Regions from separate parts of the Synechococcus sp. MIT S9509 genome, predicted to be linked through region 2. Evidence: predicted binding sites of a transcription regulator. Region 2 holds the regulator's gene; the other holds the start of a gene.
What was found. Region 2 encodes HrcA, which represses chaperone genes, less so after heat shock. Its sites were predicted from a motif close to TTAGCACTCNNNNNNNNNGAGTGCTAA; they were not measured.
Positions count from the first base shown of each region.

Region 1 (7,831 bases), 300 kb from region 2:
GCAGGATCTCACCAAGCAGGATCACCAGCACCGTGAGGCTCACTGAAAACAGCGCCAGCGCTCCATTGCCTGCGTCCATCTTCTCGGTGAACACCCAGGAGGCGTAGCCACCGAGCATCAGGCTTCCGAAGATGTTGAAGGCATTGTTGGTGATCGCCAGAACGGAGAGGGTCCGGCCCAGGTGCAACCGCAGCTGGGCCAGCCTGCGTGCCCCGGCAACAGGCTTCGGCCGTGCCGCAAGTTCATGCACCCGTACGGGATTCACGGTGAGCAGCGCAGCTTCCACTCCTGAGCAGAGTGCGGATCCGGTCAGCACCACCACCACCAACAGGAGAAGGATCAGCAGGTCGGAGGTCATGCGCGGGCGCTTTGACTGCCATCCTGACGTTTCTCCGGTGTCCTGTCTCTGCCGTGGCTGATCTCGCCCCTGTTTTTGATGCGCAATTGTTCGCAGATCGCCGCGAGCGGTTCATGGCTGAACTGGGTGGGGCCGCGGCGGTGATCCCTGCGGCGATCCTGGTCACTCACCATGCGGATACGGAATGGCCCTTCCGCCAGAACAGTGATTTCTGGTATCTGACCGGTTTCGACGAACCCGATGCCGTGGCCCTGTTCCTGCCACATCGCCCTGAGGGTGAGAGGTTTGTGCTCTTCGTGAATCCGCGTGAGCCAGCTGCTGAGGTCTGGACAGGCAGGCGTTGGGGTTGTGAGGGCGCGGTCGAGCGCTTCGGTGCCGATCTCTCCCATCCGCGTGTGGAGCTTGATGCCCTGCTGCCGCAGTACCTGGAGGGTGCGGAGGGCATCGCCTTCCGCGTCGGTAGTCATCCATCGATCGAACCCCTGGTGTTGCGTTCATGGGGGGCGCAACTGGATCGGGCATCGCGCACCGGCAGTGCCGCACTGGCACTGATCGCGCCCTGCCCGCTGCTGCATCGGATGCGCCTGCGCAAGCAACCAGCTGAACTGGAACGCCTGCGGGAAGCCTGTCGGATTTCAGCCTCGGCCCATGAGCTGGCCAGGGCCGCTGTTCGTCCTGGAATGAACGAGCGAACGATTCAGGCCCTGATCGAGCAGCATTTTCTGGAGCAGGGAGCCCGTGGATCCGCCTACGGCTCGATCGTTGCCGGTGGAGATAACGCCTGTGTTCTGCATTACATCGACAACAGCGCGGTTCTTCAGGACGGAGATCTGCTGCTGATCGATGCCGGCTGTTCGCTTCGCGATTACTACAACGGTGACATCACCCGGACGTTCCCGGTGGGTGGTCGCTTCAGTGGGGAGCAACGCGAGCTTTATTCACTCGTGCTGGCTGCGCAGGAAGCGGCGATTCGCCAGGTCAAGCCCGGCCACACCGCTGAGGACGTTCATGACGCAGCCGTGCATGTTCTGGTCGAGGGACTTGTGGAACTGGGCCTTCTGGTGGGAGAGGTGGATGGTCTGATCGAGCAGGGCAGCTATCGGCATCTCTACATGCACCGAACCGGGCACTGGCTGGGCTTGGACGTTCACGACGTTGGTGCCTATCGGCTCGGTGAGCATCACGTCGAGCTGGAACCGGGCATCGTGCTCACGGTGGAGCCCGGTCTTTACATCAGTGATCGTCTTGCGGTTCCCGAGGGACAGCCGGCGATTGACGAGCGTTGGAAGGGCATCGGCATCCGAATCGAGGACGACGTTGCAGTCAGGGACCTTGCCGCAGTGTCATGTGGTCATGAAGTACTCACTTCAGGAGCTCTGAAAGCAGTCGCTGACATGGAGCGCTGAGAGGACCTGACGCGTCAGCGATCGGATTCTGCGAGACCCTGACGTTCAGCCCATGGGTGGTCCATTGACCATTGAATAGCCGCTTCAGTGCTGGACAGGATCCGATCCGCACCAGCGGATCTCAGCTGCAGCTCATAGGTGTTGCGTTCATCGCTGCCGGGTCGAAGATGCGGAGGTGACACAGCGAGGCTGATCCAATGCCTGTCAGGTCGTTCGGACCTGGCGTTGAGCACGGTCTGCACGTCGGCAACCGTGTCACCCAGGTAAGCGACCACACCCCCGCTGCGATCAGGCAAAAGGCTGTCGCTGAGCTGCACAAGACCGCTGGGGTCAGGCTTGTCAGGGGCATCGCCCATGGCGATCAAAGGAGGATTCACCAGTCCCAGTCGCTGCTGAAGCACGAATCGCGCCGATGGAGGTTCCGCACCACTCACGAACCCCCAACGCCAGCCGTTCCGAACCAGCGCAGTAAAGAAATCTCTGCGCACCAGCAAGGGTTCATCACGGATGTATCCCGTCCAATTCCCTGGATCACCATCGGGATCGGCCCCGAAATAAAAATCACTGAACACATCAATCAGCTCATTTCTGACAGGCAGCGAGTCGCCATGTCGGCGCAGCAGTTCCAGGCTGGCGTCCCAGTCGTTGTTCCAGCGGCCTTCGCCTTTGAGAGCGTCGATGCAGGAGGGAGCCGGCTGCCAGCCGCTGTAGTGCTCCACGGTTGCCTGGAGGGCTCTCCGATAACTTCCAGACACATCACGGATCACTCCGTCGATGTCGAACAGCAGAAGCTGGCTGGTGGTTGGCTGCCTTTCCAGGACGGTTGGATTTGACGGCTGGTAGGTTAGTTCTTTGTCATTGATTCTTGAGCGCTGACACCATGACGGTTTCCGAAGGCGCTGCCGTCGACCAAGAGGTCGCCACCGAGGCAGCAGCAGCTGATCAGGCTCCTCAGAGCACAGAGGCTGATCAGCAGCAGGAGCCGAAGGAAGGCCGTCCGGTGATGCGTGGCGGTAGTGCTGCACTGGCTTCAGCCACCATCGACGCTGATGGTGTGCCATCCGGATACACCCCGAAGGCCGATGAGGGACGCTTCCTGCTGAAGATTCTCTGGCTGCCCGACAATGTGGCTCTGGCCGTTGATCAAATTGTTGGCGGTGGCCCCAGCCCGTTGACCGCCTACTTCTTCTGGCCTCGTGAAGATGCCTGGGAAACGCTTAAGAGTGAACTTGAAGGTAAGTCCTGGATCACCGATAACGAACGCGTTGAGGTGTTGAATAAAGCCACAGAGGTCATCAATTACTGGCAGGAAGAGGGCAAGGGCAAGAGCCTGGAAGATGCCAAGCTCAAATTCCCTGATGTGACCTTCTGCGGTACCGCCTGATTCGGTCGGTCATAACTTTTTCAAGCAGGCTTCAATGGCCTGCTTTTTTAATGTTGAAGCAGCAGTTTTACAAGCGTTCCGAAAAAGTTTTGTCTGCATGAATCATGTTGTGAGAATGCCTGTTTGAATTGCATTAATGATGCGCTCAAATACTTTTAACTATGCTTTTGAACAGTTTGCGGTGGCAGATCGGCCTCTTGCGGGCAGTGCTTTGCGCGCAGGCGAATGCACGATGATTTTTATTCATTGCGGAGCGTAATATTGATCACCAGCGGCAGGCAGTACGGCTGCCTGCGCTTCGAAATAGTCTGTTACAATCTTGACAAAGATTTGTGATCGGTTGATTTCATTCGCCTCCTCTTTGACTCTCGGTCTGTCTTCTGCGGCTTTGTTGACGTCGCCAGGCGTGGAAGTTTTGAATGTTTTTGGTCAGGACAAATTCAAGAATCAGGGGAAGTCAGTCTTTTATTTGAAAACCGAAAAGAAGAGTCTTCCTGATTCTGGCCAATCATTGAACGACCGCTCGGCGATCGCGCTTTTCGAGCAATACTGTCTGCGTGCTTCTTCAGTGCTTGCTGTTGATTCCTCCGAGGCTTACTCAGGCGAGGTGTCTCTCGCTCCCTCTCATGCATCGTCTTATTCGCCTTCTCGGCTCTGTTCATTTGCTTCCTTCGCCGACTATCTGAGCGAGTTGTCGGCCAAGGCTTATTCCTTGCCTGCATCAGGCGTTTTCACTTCGGGTTTTGGACCACGCTGGTCACGGCACCATTCAGGTATTGATATCGCGAATCACATCGGAACAGCCATTCGTGCTTCACGGTCCGGCCGTGTGGTTTTCTCAGGATTTTTAGGTGCCTATGGGTTGATGATTGAAATTGAACATCCTGATGGCTACAGAACGCGTTATGCGCATTGCAACGAGAGTTTTGTTCAGGTTGGTGACATCGTCGGGAAAAGTGATCTGATTGCGAGGATGGGTAATACAGGTCGCAGCACTGGACCGCATCTTCACTTCGAGATCAGAACCCCCAAAAATGTTGCTCTTGATCCTGCTTCGTACCTGCAGGGACTTGTAATTAATGAGGAAATTGGGGTTTAGTGGTGCATTGAGCCAGTGGTCAATTGCGGTTGAGTTGGCTCAAAAAATAATGATAGCTATCTGGCCACTCCGTAAACCACTGATAAATTTGTCGAGGCATTGCCTCTAATTGTGCTGATAACTTTTTTCTCCCAGAAGTGAATTAATTCTGGTTGATGGCTGCCTGCGCACGAGCTCTTGCTCGATCAAGGCTTTGCTGGGCTTTCACTTTCTCGGGTGAGGTCGGCTGACCTTCCAGTTTGCTCAAGGCTGCGCGTGCAGCCTGCAGTTCTGTTTCAGCAGAACTGCCATCGATCGAGCTACCCATCTCAGCGGAGTTCACCAACACCGTGACGTCGTCAGCTTCCACTTCAGCGAACCCACCCATCAGTGCGATGGATTTCCAGCTTCCGTCCGCACGAACACGAAGTACGCCGACATCAAGTGCCGCCAGAAGTGAAACGTGACCTGGAAGGATGCCCAGCTGTCCGGTGGTGCTTGGGAGGATCACCTCATCAGCAGAACCATCGAACACGCTCTGGTCTGGTGCCAGCACGCGGAGGGTGAGGGACATGGAGATGGAATGTTTGGGTTAAAAGCGTTGAGTGAAGTGAAAATTCAGGGGCATGAATGCCATGCCCCGATCATGATCACTTGGCTTCTTCGGCCATCTTTGCGGCCTTGGCCTTGACCTCATCGATGTTGCCAACGAGATAGAAAGCCTGTTCTGGGAGGTGATCCAGCTCGCCGGCGAGAATCTGATTGAAACCACTGATGGTTTCCTCGAGTTTCACGTATTTGCCGGACATGCCAGTGAAGATCTCAGCTACAAAGAAAGGCTGAGAGAGGAACTTCTCAATTTTGCGGGCACGATCAACGGTGCGGCGATCATCCTCGGAGAGTTCATCGAGACCGAGGATGGCAATGATGTCCTGCAGTTCCTTGTACCGCTGCAGGGTGGACTGAACGCTGCGAGCAGTGCGGTAATGCTCGTCACCCACAACTGCGGGCTGAAGCATGGTGCTGGTGGAGTCGAGGGGGTCAACCGCTGGATAGATGCCCTTGGATGCAAGGCCACGGTTCAGCACTGTGGTGGCATCGAGGTGAGCGAATGTGGTGGCTGGCGCCGGATCAGTCAGGTCGTCAGCAGGAACATAAACCGCCTGGATCGAGGTGATGGAGCCCTCGAGGGTGGAGGTGATTCGTTCCTGAAGTTCACCGACGTCGGTTCCGAGGGTTGGCTGGTAGCCCACAGCTGATGGCATCCGTCCAAGAAGTGCGGAGACTTCAGAGCCTGCTTGCACAAAACGGAAGATGTTGTCGATGAACAGCAGCACATCCTGCTTGTTCACGTCGCGGAAATGCTCAGCCATCGTCAGAGCTGACAGGCCGACACGCATGCGTGCGCCCGGGGGCTCGTTCATCTGGCCGTAGCAGAGCGCCACTTTCGACTTGGAAAGGTCATCGGCGTTGATCACGCCGGAATCCTTGAATTCCTCGTACAGATCATTGCCTTCACGGGTGCGTTCACCCACACCACCGAATACGGAAACACCACCGTGTTCCTTGGCGATGTTGTTGATCAGTTCCTGAATCAGCACGGTCTTGCCGACACCTGCACCACCGAAGAGGCCAACTTTTCCACCCTGGCGATAAGGAGCCAGGAGATCGATCACCTTGATGCCGGTCTCAAAGACCTTCGGTTTGGTCTCAAGTTCAGTCAGCTTCGGTGCCGAGCGGTGAATCGGAGCTGTCGCATCCGACTTCACGGGACCCTGTTCGTCAACAGGCTCGCCCAGAACATTGAAGATGCGACCCAGTGTTCCTTCGCCGACAGGCACTGAAATCGGTGCGCCTGTGTCGATGGCTTCCATGCCACGGACAAGCCCGTCGGTGGCGCTCATGGCCACGGCACGGACCCTGTGATCACCAAGCAGCTGCTGGACCTCAGCAGTCAGAGCGACCGCCTGGCCGGCGGTGTTGGTGGCTTCAATGCGGAGAGCGTTGAGAATTTTGGGCAGCTTGCCGGCGGGGAATTCCACGTCCAGAACCGGGCCAATCACCTGGCGGACAACGCCCTTGGTACCGGCGGAGGCGGGAGCAGCAGCGGCCATAAGTAAGGGGGTGTGGGAGGGGAGCGTCTAGAGCAATCCCGTCCTGAGCGGGGCAACGATACCACCGTCATGTGAAAGGGGGGTGTGGTTCGGTCACCCGCACGCTTGTCCCGTGGCCGAAGTGCAGAACCCGGACATAGGTTGGCACTCGACGACCTTGAGTGCCAGCTCGAGTCGCATCGGCGCTTCGGCGCACTGTCCCTGCTCTGCAAGAACCCATGGCAGCTGTATCTCTCAGCGTCTCAACTGTTAAGCCCCTCGGCGATCGCGTTTTCGTCAAGGTTTCGGAATCGGAGGAGAAAACTTCCGGCGGCATCCTGCTTCCCGACACAGCCAAGGAAAAGCCCCAGGTGGGTGAAGTCGTTCAGGTTGGCCCCGGCAAGCGCAACGACGACGGTTCACGCCAGTCCCCCGAAGTGGGCGTCGGAGACAAGGTCCTCTACAGCAAGTACGCAGGCACCGACATCAAGCTCGGAAGCGATGAATTCGTGCTCCTGTCTGAGAAGGACATCCTTGCCATCGTCAACTGACCGGCCTCCGGCTGCCCCGCGCCTCTGACAGGCCGGCAGTCATTCACTCAACCCTTCCCATTCATTCCCGCCCCCATGGCAAAACGCATCATCTACAACGAGAACGCACGCCGCGCTCTCGAAAAGGGCATTGACATCCTCGCCGAATCCGTTGCTGTCACCCTTGGCCCCAAGGGTCGCAACGTTGTTCTTGAAAAGAAGTTCGGTGCACCTCAGATCATCAATGACGGCGTCACCATCGCCAAGGAGATCGAACTCGAGGACCACATCGAGAACACCGGCGTTGCTCTGATTCGTCAGGCCGCATCCAAGACCAATGACGCAGCAGGTGACGGCACCACCACAGCCACCGTTCTGGCACATGCCATGGTCAAGGCTGGTCTGCGCAATGTTGCCGCCGGTGCCAACGCCATCACTCTGAAAAAGGGCATTGACAAGGCGTCGGATTTTCTGGTCGACAAGATCAAGGAAAATGCCAAGCCGATTGCTGACAGCAATGCCATCGCCCAGGTGGGCACCATCTCCGCCGGCAACGACGAGGAAGTTGGTCGGATGATCGCCGATGCCATGGACAAGGTCGGCAAGGAAGGCGTGATTTCCCTGGAAGAGGGCAAGTCGATGACCACCGAACTGGAGGTCACTGAGGGTATGCGCTTCGACAAGGGGTACATCTCCCCTTATTTCGCCACTGACACGGAGCGAATGGAAGCCGTCCTCGATGAGCCCTACATCCTGCTCACCGACAAAAAAATCGGTCTCGTGCAGGATCTCGTACCCGTCCTCGAGCAGATTGCCCGCACTGGCAAGCCCCTGCTGATCATCGCTGAGGACATTGAGAAGGAAGCTCTTGCCACTCTGGTGGTGAACCGTCTGCGCGGTGTTTTGAATGTGGCTGCCGTCAAGGCCCCCGGTTTCGGTGACCGCCGCAAGGCCATGCTGGAAGACATGGCTGTGCTGACCA
Region 1 is NZ_CP138940.1:1,630,276-1,638,106, reverse strand. Features, by position in the region: gene SIB73_RS09595 (CNNM domain-containing protein) at 1-358, opposite strand, end outside; gene SIB73_RS09590 (aminopeptidase P N-terminal domain-containing protein) at 412-1,764, shown strand; gene SIB73_RS09585 (HAD family hydrolase) at 1,779-2,519, opposite strand; gene SIB73_RS09580 (30S ribosomal protein PSRP-3) at 2,645-3,148, shown strand; gene SIB73_RS09575 (M23 family metallopeptidase) at 3,489-4,247, shown strand; gene atpC (ATP synthase F1 subunit epsilon) at 4,390-4,800, opposite strand; gene atpD (F0F1 ATP synthase subunit beta) at 4,877-6,340, opposite strand; gene groES (co-chaperone GroES) at 6,559-6,870, shown strand; gene groL (chaperonin GroEL) at 6,946-7,831, shown strand, end outside.
Region 1: a site for HrcA is predicted at 6,482-6,508, ahead of groES (co-chaperone GroES). Genes of this name have one in related genera too.

Region 2 (7,831 bases):
TTGTCGTAGTTGAGGCTGTGACGGTCAAATGCCGCCAGCTCGTACTCCTCCGTCATCGATAGGCAATTGGTGGGGCAATACTCCACGCAGTTTCCGCAGAAGATGCACACTCCGAAATCAATCGAGTAATTCCTCAGCTCTTTTTTCTTGGTGGCTTTGTTCATCACCCAATCCACCACGGGCAGATTGATCGGGCAGACACGCACGCACACCTCACAGGCAATGCACTTGTCGAACTCGTAATGAATCCGCCCCCGGTATCTCTCAGAGGGGATCAGCTTCTCGTAGGGGTACTGCACCGTCACAGGACGGCGCTTCATGTGGTCAAAGGTGACAGCAAGACCCTGCGTGAGGTTGCGCGCCGCGTCAACGGCATCTCTGGTGTAGTCACCAACCTGTTTGAGAAAACCGAACATGGCCTGAGGAAGGGGGGGGACGGAGAGACCGATGGAACAAGAGCCTAGGTAATTAAACCTAACCCCCGAAGGCGACCGGGAAGGCGAGTTTCAGGGCTGCGGTCACAAGCAGATTGACCAGAGCCAGTGGCAACAGGAATTTCCAGCCGAGATCGAGCAACTGATCAATCCGCACCCGTGGAGTGGACCAGCGCAGAAGGATCGCGATGAACACAAGCAGATAGGCCTTGAGAACGGTCATCACAATGCCTGTTGTGCCTGTGATCACCTGAACCAGAGGGGCGTCGACCGATTGCCCCAGCCAACCGGCCAGCCATTCCACGGGCAAGGGGAAACCCCAACCCCCGAGGTAGAGCACTGAAACCAGCAGGGCTGACAGCACCAGATTGATGTAGCTGCCGAGATAGAAGAGAGCGAACTTCATTCCGGCGTATTCGGTCTGATACCCGGCAACCAGCTCCTCTTCCGCTTCAGGGAGGTCAAACGGAAGACGTTCGCACTCCGCCAGGGCACAGATCCAGAAAATCAGAAAACCGACGGGCTGACGCCAGATGTTCCAGCTGAGGATTCCCGCTCCGGTCTGCTGATCGACAATGTCGACGGTGCTGAGAGAGTTGCTCATCATCACCACCGCCAGCACAGCAAGAGCGAGAGGAATCTCATAGCTGATGGACTGAGCAGCAGCCCTGAGACCTCCGAGAAGGGAATATTTGTTGTTGGAGGCGTATCCACTCATCAACAGGCCGATCGGCTGAACGCTGCTGAGTGAAATCCAGAGAAAAATGCCCACGCCCACATTGCTGATCAGCAGGTTCTGACCGAAAGGAACGATCAGCCAGGACAAAATCACAGGAACGACGACCAGCACGGGGCCGAGCGTGAACAGCAGACTGTCGGCCCTCGCGGGAATGATGTCTTCCTTCACGAGAAGCTTGAGCCCGTCAGCGAGGGGCTGAAGAACACCGAGTGCACCCGCATACTCAGGTCCGATGCGCTGTTGAACCGCCGCTGAAATCTTGCGTTCAAGCCAAACGGTGACAAGAACCCCTACTACTGCCGCAACCAGCACCAGGAGCATTGGCAGTGGCAACCAGATCAGCCGAGCCGCCTGCTCGGACAGACCGAAGCTCTCGAGAGCCTGACTGAAACTTCGTTCAAGATCAAGGCCTGGACTGACCAGAGCCGGTGCGCTGGTGGCGAGGAGAGTCACCATGAGCAAAGGTGTGATGAATGTAACTTAAGTGGTGATGGTTGGAACACGGGCCTCCAGTGGCGTCCATTGGCGCAGATCACTGCCTGTGTAGATCTGAGATGGTCTGAAGATCCGATTGGCACCAAGCTGTTCACGCCAGTGCGCAAGCCATCCGGCCACTCTTGCGATGGCAAAGACCGGAGTGAACAGATCTCGGGGAATCCCCAGCTTGCGGTACACAAGTCCGGAATAGAAATCCACATTGGGATAGATCCCCTTCGGACCGAGACGGGTTTCCGCAGCCATCTCCAGAGCTCTGGCCACGTCGTACATCTCATCGTGACCAAAGCGGTCGAACATCTTTTCCGCAAGAGCTTGAAGGATCACAGCACGGGGATCCTTGACGCGGTATTCACGATGACCGAATCCCATGATCTTGCGCTTGCTGGCCATGGCTTCATCGAGGTAACCCGCAGCACGATCTGGCGTGCCGATCTCCTCGAGCATCGCCAGAACGTCTTCATTGGCCCCGCCATGCAGGGGGCCAGCGAGCGTGCCGACTGCGGAGGCGACAACCGCGTACGGGTCGGTGAGAGTGCTGGCGGTGACACGGGCGCTGAAGGTGCTGGCATTGAGACTGTGTTCCGCATGCAGGATCAGGCACTGATCGAAGATCCGTGAAGCCATGGGATCCGGCTCACGCTCCATCAGCATGTAGAGAAAGTTGGCGGAATACGCCAGATCGTCCCGGGGCTGAATGGGGTCCTGGCCTTTGCGGATCAGCTGAAAGGCGGCAACCATGGTCGGGATCTTGGCGATCAACCGAACAACCGCGTCATAGATGTACTGAGGGTCGTCGATGGCACGACGGGAATAAAACAGACCTAGGGACGCTGCACTGGACTGCAGAGCATCCATCGGATGCCCATCGGAGGGGAAGCACTTCATCATGTCCCTGACGCGGAAACTCACGCGTCGGTGCATCTGCACTTCGTCCTCAAAATCGCGTAACTGCTGAGGGGTGGGCAATTGCCCCCAGATCAGCAGGTAGGTGGTCTCGAGAAAGCTGCAATGGGTGGCCAGATCGTCGACGGGATAGCCGCGATAGGACAGGCAGCCTGCATAACCATCGATGTCACAGATGGATGACTGCGTAGCAGGCACCCCTTCAAGTCCGGGGCGGAACACCAGACCGGTTCGCTCATGACGGATCTCGGCACCATCGTTCTGACTCACCAACCTCCGCTTCAGCGCAAGGGCAACTTAAACGGAGCACGGGAGCAAAAGACGAGGCCCGAGCAATGCCTGCAGTTCAGCCTTGCCGCGAGGGTCGTTCAGGCCAGCAGGCCAGCGGAGATGGCAGTAACCGGCCTTGCGCAGGCGAAGGCTTCCAGTGGGTGCTCCGATCAGGGTCGCCGCAATGGAACTCAGATCCGGCTCATGGCCAACCAAGAGGCAGGAGCCGGACACGCTGGAGACCAGCGGCCAAGGGTCACCGCCTGGCTCCAGGGCTGAGTCCAGGCGGATCGACGGCGCCAGACCAGCCTGGATCGCCAGCTCTGCGGTTTGCCTGGATCGCCTGTAGGGACTGCTGATCAGCATGTCCGCCTCGACATCAAGCCTCCGCAGTTGTCGGACGACCCCAAGAGTTCGTCGCACGCCGCGATCGGTCAGGGGACGATCGGGATGATCACGGCCCGACAACCGTTTTACGGCGAGGCCATGACGCAGAAGAAAGAGATCAACCGAGCTGGAGTCGCGCACGCAGACGCAGGCTGCTCACACGTTCATCCTGCACAGAGGCCGCGTTCTGGTCACCCCCGGCGGCAATGGCAAGCCCCTGCACAGCTGGCAGCAGTGATCGACCAGCCACGCCCTGCACCAGCTCCCAGGGTCGCCACTGACCCAGGCGTGAGCGACTAGGAGCCGCGGCGAGAGCCAGTTGCTGAGCCAGCGCAGACTGACTCGAGGACTGCAGCGCCTGCAGCTGCTGCTGACGCTGCATCAGGTCACCGTTCTCACCGCGACGGCGTAAACCATCGAGGGTCTCCGCCCACCAGTTCACATCGGTATGCCGCTCCAGGGCGACAGCCAGCTCAGCCTGCAGCGACTCTTCACCTCGACGTCGCTGACGAGCAAGACGGGTCCAGACCTGAACAGCCTCGCCTTCGCTGTCGAGAGTCGAGCCGGTCAACCCAAGCTCCTGAAGCCGACCATCGACCATCTCCGGGTTGGGGCGATTGGGCCGGGTGCCCAGCACCCAGCCCTGAGGACCCTGCTGCCAAAGGACAGGCCCCTCATCCAGTCCGACCACCTCAGCCGCAGCTTCAGTGGAGATGGATTCCATCGACTGCCGCAGAAGGGGAGCGATCCACTGGGCCAGGGGCTCTTCGGACTCGGCAGCCAACAGGGACGCAGGGTTCGAGAGCAGAGCGACTGTCTGCGCATCACCGCCGGCCTCTCTCAGCAGCGCATCGCTGTCCGTGACCTGAGACGCAAGCGGGACACTCAAATCGCGGAAGTGGACCACGGCATCAAGAGCCAGATCAGAACCCTGAGGAGTCAGCGATGCCACCAGGCCCTGCAGGTCTTCGCGGGCCGCGATCGCTGAAGGGACCCCCAGCCAGCGGTCCATCGCTCCAGGATTGGCAGTCAGAACAGCGGCACCACGATCAAAGCTCTGAAGATCAGAAGCGAGGACAGGATCTCCAAGCTGGTGCTGACTCTCCAGCTGGGAAACATCAAGCGCCTGTTCAAGCACCCCCCGTCCCGAAGCCAGCAAAAGCAGATCGTCATCGATCAAGGCGGTGGCAATCGGCTGTGGATCCCGGCCAAGCAGTGCACCACGACCGCTGATCAGTCCCATGCCCCTGTAACGGGAGATCTGCAGATCGGTGCCTGCCAGGCTGCGGGTCTGCCAGAAGCGCTGCAGAAATCGCTTGGCCCCGTCTTGATCGCGGCTCGACAGTGCCAGGACCCAGCCCTCCCTTGGCTGTTCACCGGACTGCTGAGCAGGAGCGTCAAGCACTGCAAAACTGATCTCAGGCCCGATCCAGCCGGCCAGCTCGGTATTGAAGTCAAGTCCGGCCAGGGCAAAGGCACCATCTCTGAGCTGACGGGTGCTTTCATGCACCAGTTGGCGCTGACGAACCGGCGCAACAGCCTGGGCATAGGCAGGCAGCTGACGGGGGTCGACCAGCCAGTGCAGCGTCAGGGCCGCATCAGTGGGCATGAAACGTGCCGCCCGGGGCAGCTCAAGTGACCGGTCCATGATCCGGAGCGGACTCTGACGGGCCATGGCCCACCAAAAACCGAGTGCAAGGGTGAGCAGCACCATCGCCACAACGACCAGAGCCAGCAGGAACGAGCGCCCTTTCATGAACAGGCGGTGAAGCACATGGTGCTCATCTTCTATCCATCCACTGTGCTGTGCCAGTCCGAAGCCAGACTGAAGCCATGAACGGACCCACCCCCAAACCCCTCAAAGCCGGCGAATTGAACGACTGGCTCAATCAGAATGCCGATCTGACGGTTGTAGATGTGCGGGAGCAGCAGGAACTGACGATCGCTCCGTTTCCACATCCGGTCAGGCATCTGCCGCTGAGTGATGCTGAACAGTGGATGGGGAGCATCGATGAGGTTCTGCCGCAGGGTGGCTCAATCGTGGTGCTGTGCCATGCCGGAGTGCGCAGCTGGAATTTCGGTTGCTGGCTGCTCGACAGTCGACCGTCACTGGATGTCTGGAACCTTGAGGGCGGCATTGACGCCTGGAGCGTCGAGGTGGATTCCTCAGTACCGCGCTACTGAACGCCGCATCGCTTGAACGAACGGCGTGGATTCATGACAGGAACCTTCCCCTTTACTGATTCTCCGTAGGATCCACACCCGCGAGTTGAGCTCCGTGAAGCCGCTGCCCCGCCGTCAGCAGGAGGTCCTACAGGCCACGGTCCACCACTACGTCGACACCATCGAACCGGTTGGCAGCCGGGCTCTAGTTCAGCGATTCGGGATCAAAGCAAGCTCGGCAACGGTGCGCTCGGCCATGGGAGCCCTTGAACAGCGTGGACTCCTGACCCAGCCACACACCTCTGCGGGGCGGGTGCCCAGCCCCCAGGGCTACCGCCACTATGTGGACTGCCTTCTGCCTGAGCCTGGTGCGGGTGCCCATCACCTCGAGCGGGAATTGACCCAGCTGAGCCTGCGCTGGGCGGCACTGGATGACCTGTTACTGCAGCTGGCACGCCGGCTGACGGATTTCACGGGGCTGATGAGCCTGATCAGTCCGCCGCAACGATCCCAGAGCCAGCTCAGAACCATTCGCCTGGTGCGCAGTGAGGACCGGCTGCTGGTGATGCTCGTGGGCGATTCCAGCCAGGCCCATCACCTCAACCTGCGCTTGCCCCACGGCAGTTCCGGTCAGGTGGAAGCCCTGGAACGCTGGACCTCCGACCAGCTGGTGCAGAGAGGAAAACTGGAGTGGAGCTGTCTGCCCCAGCAGCTGCAGTCCTGCGGAAGGGCGCTACAGGATGCACTTGAGAACGGGAATCCCTTCCAACGCCCGATCGAGCAGGCACCGTTGGTGCATGGGGTGTCGCGCCTCGTGGCCGAACCTGAATTCAGTGACAGCGCGAGGGTGAGACCTCTTCTCGATTTGATGGACAGTGATCCGGCAGCCTTCGTTCCTGCTCCTGCCCGGTCGGACGGGCGAGTGTGGATCGGCCGAGAGCATCCCGAAACAGCCCTCAGCCGCTGCTCGGTCGTCCAGGCCAGCTATCGCAGCGGAGACGGGGGCATGGGCCAGGTTGCCCTGATCGGTCCGATGCGAATGGCCTACGCGACAGCCCGTGCTGCCGTGAACTCAGTCGCAGTCACCCTGGAGCGATTGCTCAGCTGAAACACACCCTGAACCCTCAGAGTGCATCCCCGAGCTGATCGGCGACCGTGTTCACATCCTTGTCGCCACGCCCTGAGCAGTTCAACACAACTTCAGTGCCATCCGGCAGGGTTGGACAGAGGGTCTCCAGCCAGGCGAATGCATGCGCTGTCTCGAGGGCGGGAATGATTCCCTCCAGTCGGCTCACAAGCTGCAGCGCCTGGAGCGCTTCAGCATCGGTGACGGCGCCGTACTCGGCCCTGCCGATCTCACGCAGATAGCTGTGTTCAGGACCGACACCGGGATAGTCGAGCCCGGCGCTGATCGAATGAGCTTCCTGAACCTGTCCGTCCTGGTCCTGTAGCAACAGGCTCATGGCACCGTGAAGCACGCCGACCCTGCCTTCGGTCATCGTGGCGGCATGACGACCTGTGGCGACGCCATCACCGGCGGCCTCAACTCCGATCAGACGCACATCGCTGCACTCCACAAAGGGGTGAAACAGACCCATGGCGTTGGACCCCCCACCAACGCAGGCCATGAGCACGTCCGGCAAACGACCAAAGGCCTGCTGGCACTGTTCCCTGGCCTCCTCTCCGATCACTGCGTGGAAATCACGAACCAGCATCGGATAGGGGTGGGGACCTGCCACGGACCCGAGGATGTAGTGGGTGGTCTCCACATTCGTGACCCAGTCACGGATGGCCTCACTGGTGGCGTCCTTGAGCGTGGCAGTGCCGGCGGTCACAGGCTGAACGCTGGCACCAAGAAGACGCATGCGGAACACATTCAGAGCCTGACGGCGCATGTCTTCAGCACCCATGTACACCACACATTCCAGGCCGAAGCGGGCGCAGACCGTGGCGGTCGCAACTCCGTGCTGACCAGCTCCTGTTTCGGCAATGATCCGCTTTTTGCCCATTCGCAGGGCCAGCAGCGCCTGCCCGAGCGCGTTGTTGATTTTGTGGGCGCCGGTGTGGTTGAGGTCCTCACGCTTCAACCAGATCCTGGGTCCGCCGTCACTGCGGCGATAGTGCGCGGTGAGGCGCTCAGCCTCGTAAAGAGGCGTGGCCCTGCCCACATAGTTGCGCAGCAGGCGGTTGAGCTCTGAGGTGAAAGCAGGGTCGTTCCAGGCCTCAGCCGCGGCAGTCTCGAGCTCAGCCAGGGCAGGCATCAGAGTCTCGGGCACGTACTGACCACCGAAACGGCCGAAACGCCCCGAGGAGGCAGGCCTGGAGCTGACGGCCAGATCCTGAGCGGTGGGCTTGGGTGGCAGGGTGCTGGTCAAGGTGCAACTGACCGCGCGCGCGGCCTTTGAAGCGTTGGCTCAGCGTAAGCAGGCAATCACGC
Region 2 is NZ_CP138940.1:1,926,583-1,934,413, forward strand. Features, by position in the region: gene ndhI (NAD(P)H-quinone oxidoreductase subunit I) at 1-416, opposite strand, end outside; gene nuoH (NADH-quinone oxidoreductase subunit NuoH) at 475-1,629, opposite strand; gene SIB73_RS11115 (citrate synthase) at 1,654-2,844, opposite strand; gene SIB73_RS11120 (SixA phosphatase family protein) at 2,872-3,372, opposite strand; gene SIB73_RS11125 (DUF3352 domain-containing protein) at 3,350-4,987, opposite strand; gene SIB73_RS11130 (rhodanese-like domain-containing protein) at 5,065-5,415, shown strand; gene hrcA (heat-inducible transcriptional repressor HrcA) at 5,510-6,502, shown strand; gene trpB (tryptophan synthase subunit beta) at 6,519-7,769, opposite strand; gene SIB73_RS11145 (class I SAM-dependent methyltransferase) at 7,809-7,831, opposite strand, start outside.